Regions from separate parts of the Arthrobacter monumenti genome, predicted to be linked through region 1. Evidence: predicted binding sites of a transcription regulator. Region 1 holds the regulator's gene; the other holds the start of a gene.

Evidence for each region. The regulator HspR, encoded in region 1, represses chaperone genes until heat shock. The targets are predictions, from matches to a motif close to AAGTTGAGTCNNNNNGACTCAACTT.
Region 2: the regulator HspR is predicted to act here: its motif matches at 1,568-1,592, upstream of ACX80B_RS03560 (Hsp20/alpha crystallin family protein).

What each region holds. Positions count from the first base shown of each region.
Region 1 is NZ_JBTNCY010000013.1:30,558-34,751, reverse strand. Features, by position in the region: gene ACX80B_RS16655 (nucleotide exchange factor GrpE) at 1-373, shown strand, start outside; gene ACX80B_RS16650 (DnaJ C-terminal domain-containing protein) at 481-1,461, shown strand; gene ACX80B_RS16645 (heat shock protein transcriptional repressor HspR) at 1,529-1,957, shown strand; gene ACX80B_RS16640 (UPF0758 domain-containing protein) at 1,954-2,304, opposite strand; gene ACX80B_RS16635 (amidohydrolase) at 2,488-3,702, shown strand; gene ACX80B_RS16630 (MFS transporter) at 3,785-4,194, opposite strand, start outside.
Region 2 is NZ_JBTNCY010000002.1:143,085-147,278, reverse strand. Features, by position in the region: gene ACX80B_RS03565 (HNH endonuclease signature motif containing protein) at 1-1,493, shown strand, start outside; gene ACX80B_RS03560 (Hsp20/alpha crystallin family protein) at 1,653-2,117, shown strand; gene ACX80B_RS03555 (CBS domain-containing protein) at 2,389-2,802, shown strand; gene ACX80B_RS03550 (DUF2306 domain-containing protein) at 2,849-3,340, opposite strand; gene ACX80B_RS03545 (MerR family transcriptional regulator) at 3,407-4,057, shown strand; gene ACX80B_RS03540 (mycothiol transferase) at 4,082-4,194, opposite strand, start outside.

The DNA.
Region 1 (4,194 bases):
GGCGGAATACGTCAACTACCGCCGCAGGGTGGAACGGGACCGGGATGTTGCCCGCGAGATGGCAGTTATCTCCGTGCTCAACTCCCTGTTGCCCGTCCTGGACGACATTGAGGCAGCCCGTCAGCATGGCGACCTCGATGGCAGCCCGTTTGCTTCGATCTCGAACAAGCTCGATGCGGTCCTGAACCAGCATGGTCTGGTCCGATACGGTGAAGTCGGCGTCGAATTCGACCCGAACATCCACGAAGCGCTGCTCCAGCAGCCAAGCACGGATGTGGAGGTCGAGACCGTCAGCCACGTTCTCCGTGCCGGTTACAAGTCGGGCGACCGGGTCCTGCGCGCCGCGCAGGTGGGTGTCTCCGTACCGGAATAATCTTCCGGCAGAGTGTAAAAGCACTGAATAAGCTCCGGGGTCTGGGAACCACATACGATGGTTTCCAGACCCCGGGACACTACAGATTTTGATTGAGAGGAGGCGCCATGGCGGCCAGTCAGGATTGGATCGACAAAGACTTCTACAAGGTCCTCGGTGTCTCCAAAGACGCCACGCAGGCCGACATCAAGAAGGCTTACCGCAAGCTGGCGCGCACGCACCACCCGGACCAGAATCCGGGCAACGCTGCCGCGGAAACGACTTTTAAGAACATCAGCGAGGCTTACTCCGTGCTGTCCGACGACGAGCAGCGCGAACAGTATGACGCCATCCATGCCATGGGTTCCGGTGCGCGCTTCACGTCCGGCGGGGCCGGCGGGCCGAGCGGCGGGGCCGGGTTCGAGGACGTATTCGGCGGACTGTTCAACCAGGGCACCGGACGGCGGGGCCGCAGCCGGTACTCGACAGGCGGATTCGATACCTCAGGGTTGCCGCCGGAATTCGCAGACCTGTTCGGCGGAGGCGGGTTCCAGCCGCCGCCCTCGAAGGGCGCCGACCTTACCGCGAACACATCAATCTCCTTCGGCGGATCGATCAAGGGCACGACGATAGGCCTTCGGAACTCCCGCGGCGATGTAACGCAAGTGCGTATCCCCGCAGGGGTGAAGGATGGGCAGAAGATCCGCGTCCGTGGCAAAGGCCAGACCGGACCTGCCGGAAATGGGGACCTGGTGGTGACGGTCAACGTCAAGCCGCATGAATTCTTCGTCCGCGAGGGCGACAATATCCGCATCCACGTTCCGGTCACCTTCCCGGAGGCCGCCATGGGCGCCCAAATATCGGTTCCGACGCTGACCGGTGACACTGTCAGGGTCAAGATTCCGGCCGGGACGCCCTCCGGCCGCACGCTAAGGGTCAAAGGCAAGGGCGTTTCGACGTCGAAGGTTACCGGCGACCTGCTCGTGACCATCGATGTTGTGGTGCCGCAGCGCTTGTCCAAGGACGCCGAAGCAGCGGTGGCCGCCTTCGCAGAAGCAACCTCCGACGGTGATCCGCGTGGAGCACTGAAGGAGAAGGCAAAGTTGTAATTCCGATTCCCCATCCGGCGTGGCCGGACGGGGGTTCAAGATAAGATTCCCGGACAAGGAGGACATGATGGGACTGGACGTGAATGCGCCGCTCTTTGTGATCTCCGTGGCCGCCGAACTGGCGGAAATGCATCCGCAGACGCTGCGTCAGTATGACCGGCTCGGCATTGTGAGGCCGAGCCGTGCGCCCGGCCGGTCCCGCCGTTATTCGCAACGCGATGTGGATGCCCTGCGTGAAGTCCAGCGGCTCTCGGGCGAAGGTGTATCGCTTGAAGGCATCAAGCGGATTCTGGAACTGGAAAACCAGGTGGATGCGCTTCGCGCGAAGGTATCCGAACTGACCGCGGAACTCCAAGAGGCCAAATCCGGCCGGCTAAGCCGCAGGGACGCTGCCCGGGTCTTCGCGGCCGGAAGTGTTGGCGGCGACGTGGTTACCCTCGCCCAGGGCCAGCGGCCGCGGCCGCGTTCGTCCGCCGTCGTCCTTTGGCGTCCCTAACCGGCATCGCCCGGCGCGCTTGATAGAGCCCGTTGTGGCCGGCGGCGCTGCAGTCCGCGCTGTGACCGCCGTGCCAGCTCCATGGAGGCGGCAAGACGCATGGCCAGTGCCTGACCAACTCCTTCCGCCTCCTGCAGCTCGTCGACAGAGGCGATCGACAACCCGGCCGCTCCACCGAATTTCTTCAGCAGTGACCGGGCAAGCTCGAGGCTGCTCCGGCCACGTCCTCCGGAACCGATGATGATGGCGAGGACCTCTGCATCCTTGAGCCGGCGGACCCCGACCATGAGCAGCCGTTCCCGCGGTCTTTCCTCGATGGGCATTTCCATAATGCTTCGTGATGTCATGTCCCGAGACTACGGATGCAGCGACGGCGTCAGGAGGGCGGCGCCTCTCAATGTGGACAGCGCTCATTCCGTGCACCGTTGTGGAGGCAGAGAGCCGGCGCCTGTCACAGCCGTGGAATAGGCTGGAGCCGGTCAGCTGGTCCTCGTGCGGGGGCCAGGAGTAGAGAATCCCGGAGGTCGTCCGTGCCACACACCATCCTTCGTTGCGTCCGGCCGTGGGGCGGGCAACCCGCTGACGTGACCCTCGGCTCCGGCCGGATTACCGCCGTCGAGCCGCACGATCCACAAACGGAGCACCACTGCAACGTGGTTGAAGGCCGCGGCAGGCTGCTGCTGCCCTCGTTCTCCGACGTCCATGTGCATCTGGATTCCACCCGTCTCGGCCTGCCGTTCCGGGAGCATACCGGTTCCCCTGGCGTCTGGGGGATGATGCTCAACGACCGAAGGAACTGGCGTACGGCAGAGGTGGGCATCCGGGAGCGGGTGGCCCATGCCCTGGAGCTGATGATCGCCCGCGGGACCACGAGGGTCCGCAGTTTCGCGCAAGTCGATGCCGACTGCCGGCTGGAACGCTTCGACGCCGTCGCGGCCGCCCGCGAGATCCACCGGGACCGCGCGGATGTGCAGATCATCGCCTTCCCACAGGCCGGCCTGCTGCGGGAACCGGGCAGCGTCGAGGTATTGGAAGAGGCGCTGAAACAGGGCGCCGACGTGGTGGGTGGCATCGATCCCTGCGCGCTGGACCGCGATCCCGCCAAACACCTGGATATCGTGTTCTCCCTGGCCGAAAAGTACCAGGTCCCGATCGATATCCACCTGCACGAACCGGGACAGCTGGGCGTATTCAGTGCCGACCTGATCGTGGAGCGGACCAAGGCCCTCGGGATGCAATCAAAAGTCACCATTTCACATGGCTACGCGCTCTGGGGTGTCAACGAGACCATCACCCGCAGGCTGATCGAGGACTTTGCCGGGGCGGACATCTCGACAGCCACTGTTGCGCCAGCGGCTCCGGCTGTGCTCCCTCTGCAGCAGCTGTCCGAAGCGGGCGTCCGGGTGGGGCTTGGACAGGACGGGCAGCGTGACTACTGGTCGCCATACGGAAACGCGGACATGCTGGACCGAACGTGGCAGCTCGCCTTCACGAGCGGATTCCGCACCGACCAGCTGATTGAACATTGCCTGGCCGTCGCTTCGGTGGGCGGAGGTTCAATGATGTTCGACGACGTCGCCCGGCTGGCATCAGTTGCGGACCGGCCCGGGGTCTCAGCAGGGGACCCGGCAGAGCTGGTTCTGGTCGAGGGCGAAACAGTCACCTCAGCCATCATGGACCGGCCGGCCAACCGTACCGTGATCCATCGCGGCCGCGTCGTCGCCAATCAACTGGAGATTATCTGACAGCGCGAAACGGCGGTGCAGCGTCTTCCGCTGCACCGCCGTCCTGGAGGGGCGCCATCGCGCCGCCCTCCCGCCTGAGTGTTTAGCGCAGGTCCTTGCCCTTTGTCTCCGGAATGGTGAAGATCACCAGGAAGGACACCACCAGCAGGGTGACGGTGTAGAGGGCGAACGCAGTCGGTCCGCCGATCGAGTTAAGCCAGGTCTGCAGGTAGGGGGCGGTGCCGCCGAAGACGGCCACGCAGATCGAGTAAGGAACGCCGACACCTACGGTGCGGATGCTTGTCGGGAAAAGCTCCGCGTAGACGGCGGGAACAATCGATGCGCTGCCGGCGATGAAGATCAGCATCACCGACATGGCGATGAACAGCTGGAAGGCGGAATCCTGCAGCAGCCAGGTCATCGGGAAGAACATTAGTGCACAACCGAGGGCGCTGGTCCAGAGGATGGGGCGCCGGCCGTACCGGTCGGAGAGCTTGCCCCATACCGGGAGGG
Region 2 (4,194 bases), on a different contig from region 1:
ACGCTCCCACCGGTGCCTTCGAGCTTCCCGAACTGGCCGGCCCACTCGGCGACGTGGTGCCCGGGGTCTTGTCCTTCGATGAAGCGACCATGGCCCTGGTCTCGGCCGGGCAGCTCATCGCGTGGGCGGAGGGACTCAAAGCCCGCCTGGTCACCCGGCTCTGCGAAACATCCGCCGGCACGGTCCCTCAGCCCGATCCGGCCGGCCCGTCACGGAACGCCGAACGCCTGGCCCGGATGAACGTCGAGGGCGAAGTCAGCGGCGCGTTGACCATCGCAACGAGGACAGCCCAGAAACTCATTTTCGAAAGCACCGAACTGGTCGGCTCTTTCCCCGCCACCCTCGAACGCCTCGAAACCGGGGAACTGAACCGGGACCAGGCCATGGTCATCATCGACCAGGCACAAACCCTCCCCGAGCACGCCCAACCCGAATTCGAGAAGGAACTGCTCGCCGACGCACCGGAACTGCCACGGCCGAAACTGGCCGGCAAGGCCAAGCGCCTCCGCGAACGCATGCACCCCGAATCCGGCGCCCGGCGGAAAAAGAAAGCAGCCTGCGACCGCAGGGCCTGGTACCAGCCCGCCGAAGACGGCATGGCCTGGCTCGGCGCCTACCTGCCCGCCGAAGCCGCCACCGCCGCCTACAACCGAATCACCGACGCCGCCCGGGCCCTCCGCTCCCCGGACGAGGAACGAACCGGCACCCAACTCTGCGCCGACGTCTTCACCGACCTCCTCCTCGGCACCGGGCCGATCCCAGATGGACCAATTGCGGGCCTGAACGATGACAACAACAACGATCGTGGCAGGGGTGGGAATCCGTCCCCCGGCTCAACCGGCACTGCTTCCTCCGGTCAGGCCGTGGCGGAACCACACCTGCCCAACTACGAGCAGATCAAACCCGAAGTCATCGTCACCGTCCCCGTCCTCACCCTGCTCGGCCTCTCCGAAGAGCCGGCTGAGCTTGAAGGCTTCGGACCCATGGACGACGAAACCGCCCGAAAACTATGCGCGAACGCCCCCTCATTCAAACGGATCCTCACCCACCCGGAAACCGGGGCGATGATCTCCTTCGGCAGAACCACCTACAAAGTACCCGCCGACCTGAAAAAAATGATCAATATCCGCGACCGATGTTGCCGCGCACCGGGCTGCAACCGATCCGCACGCTTCACCGAACTCGACCACACCACGCCCTGGGCCGAAGGCGGAAAAACAGACTACGAATCGCTGAAAGGCTACTGCCCCATGCATCATCTCCGTAAAACCGCCTGCGGATGGAAAGACACCCAAGACAAAGACGGCACCATCACCGTCACATCACCAGCAGGACGAACCTACACATCCAAACCCGAAGGCCCCGTCCTCACCAGCCGCAAAGACGCCCAACGCTACGCCACCGGCAACGGCCACCACTTCGACCCATGGAACCCCAAAAACGCCGGCGCTGTCCCAAACGGCGACCACGACCAAACCCCACCACCATTCTGAAGCGAGCCCACTGTTCGCTCAGAGCAGAATGCGCCGCATTTAGCACTCCGCGCTTCTCAGTGCTAATATTTTTCTAGTTGAGCGATATCGACTCAACTTTAGTAACTGAGATCGCCGCAACCATGACGGTGCGGTGTATGTGAAGGAGTTGACACAACAATGGCCATGAAATTCGACCCATTCCGCGAACTGGACCGCGTCGCCGAAGCTCTTCTGGACAACCACCAGGGGCCGAGATTGATGCCGATGGATCTTTACCGCGACGGCGACCGCTACATTCTGAATGCCGACCTGCCTGGGATCGACCCCGGTTCGGTGGACATCGATGTCGACGGTCAGCTGCTGACCATCCGTGCCGAGCGCACGGCCCGCACTGAGGAAGGCGTAAAGTGGCTCACCCGCGAACGCCAGAACGGTTCTTACATGCGGCAGCTGAACCTGGGACAGGGCATCGACACTGGGAGTATTTCCGCCCACTACGAGAACGGCATCCTGAACGTGATCATCCCGGTTAGCGAACGGGCAAAACCCCGCAAGATCGAGATCTCGACTGGCTCCCTCGCCAGTGAGCCCACGGTGGACGGGGGAAGTGAAGAGAAGCAGCCGGAGGTCACGGCGTCCTAAATGACGCATCCCCCCGCCCATTCGACGAGGCAGTCCCCGCCGATACGAGTGCATCGGACGAAGACGGCGGTAAGGACTCGGGCGATGCACACATGACGAGCAGGGGACGGCTGCATTTCCGTCCCCTGCGTTCATTTATTCCGCCCACATTGCGCTGCCGGTCCACCATTGCCCATTTTCAAGGTCGCACCTCCAGCAAGCTCCACCCGATAGACAGTATGCTTAGTTTTAGCAATTCAGGTACATCGAATCTGATCGAGGAGGAATCATCATGGCTGTCGCACGCGACATTATGACCGGTGGCGCGGAGTGCATCGGCGAGAACGAGACGCTTGAAGAAGCAGCCCGGAAAATGCTGGATCTGGACGTCGGATCGCTTCCAATCTGCGGCGAGGACAACCGGCTCAAGGGTGTCATCTCCGACCGGGACATTGTAGTTAAGTGCCTCGCCAAGGGCGGAGACCCGAAAACGGCAAAGGCCGGCGAACTCGGCCAGGGGAAGCCCGTAACTATCGGCGCGGATGACAGCGTCGAAGAAGCCATCGATACGATGCAACAACATAAGATCCGCCGGCTGCCCGTCGTAGATGGACACGATCTGGTGGGCATGCTGAGCCAGGCTGACATTGCCCGCAATTTCCCAGAGGAGCGCTCCGGGGAGCTGGTGGAGTTCATTTCGTTCTAATCACCCCCTCGCGGAAGTACGGATAGCACCCAAGGCTGTTGGCCACCTACCGTGCAAGCGAGGTGGCCACAGGTCGGGGCTTCGTCCGGACGGTGCGCTTGAGGGTAAAGAAGAACGCCGCAGCCGTAGCAAGGATCAGGATGGCGGCGAAAGCAACCGTCGCCGGTTCAGTTGATACGAGCAGCGGGAGTCGCCTGCCAGGTGCTGTCGCGGCGAAGATAAACGCGATAAGCGTGCCAAGATAACTGCCGATCATGTTCCCGCGGTGCGCCGGTATGTTGCCGCGTGCTGCGCTGATGATACCCAGCGTCACGGTGGTCAAGGTGAACGCAGAAAGCCCATGCAACCAGGTGAAGTGGCCTTCGTCCATGATCCAGAAACTTGAGATGCATGTGACGGCGATGGCGGTCACCCAGGTGAAGCCAATGATCTTATGGATACGGTCCCGTTTGCGGCGGAAGATATTGAAGGGACCGAGCACAAGAACGTAACTCGCGGCAATAACGTGGCCTGCAATGAGGGGCGTCCAGAGATCCATACGTTTAGGATAGAGTCACTATCCAAGGCTGTAAATCAAGATAGTGAAGCCACAAATCCCTATCCAATGATCGATTCGCCCGACGGTCACGACAGAGCGAGGTACCCGGTGCAGCTCAAGGAACTCAGCCGCCGCTCGGGCATCAGCGCTGCGAGCATCAAGTTCTACCTCCGCGAGGATCTGCTGCCGGCAGGCGAAAGCAGGCATCCCACGCTCGCCGAATATGCCGATGCGCACTTGGTCCGGCTCGAACTCATCACCGCGTTGCGTAAGGTCGTTGGGCTGAGCATCGGCCAGATTAAGACCCTCGTCAGCGTCATCGACGATCCGGAAGTAAGTTTTCTCGACCTGCTCGGCAAGACCCAGTCGCTGGTGCTTGGCTACGACTTGAGCGAGACCCGCGAGCATCCGTTGACCAGCGCCGTCATCAATGGCGAGGACTGGCCGGACGTTCCGTCGGATGCCCGGAATGCCTTGAATGCGCATCTCTCCCAGATGGAGGCGCTTGGCATCACGGTCAGCCGGGACGTTGTAGAGGGTTATGCAGAAGCTGTCGACCGGGTGGCGCAGCAGGATGTCGGTTTTGTGACCGAGGGCGGCAGCCGCGACAGTGCCGTCCTAACGGTGGCGGTCGGCGTCCACGAGTACAGCAGGCTTCTGGTCCGGATGCTTGCCTTGGCCCAGACTTCCGAAAGCATCAGGAAGTATCAGTCCTGAGGGATGGCTCGCAACACCAGGTGCTTACTGGTTTCGGAGCAGTCCCCGGACATAAGCGGCCTGCCCCGCATGCTGGAGGCAGTCCTGGGTCACGCTGACCAGCCGGATTCCGAGGGTCACAGGCGGATCCCAGGAGT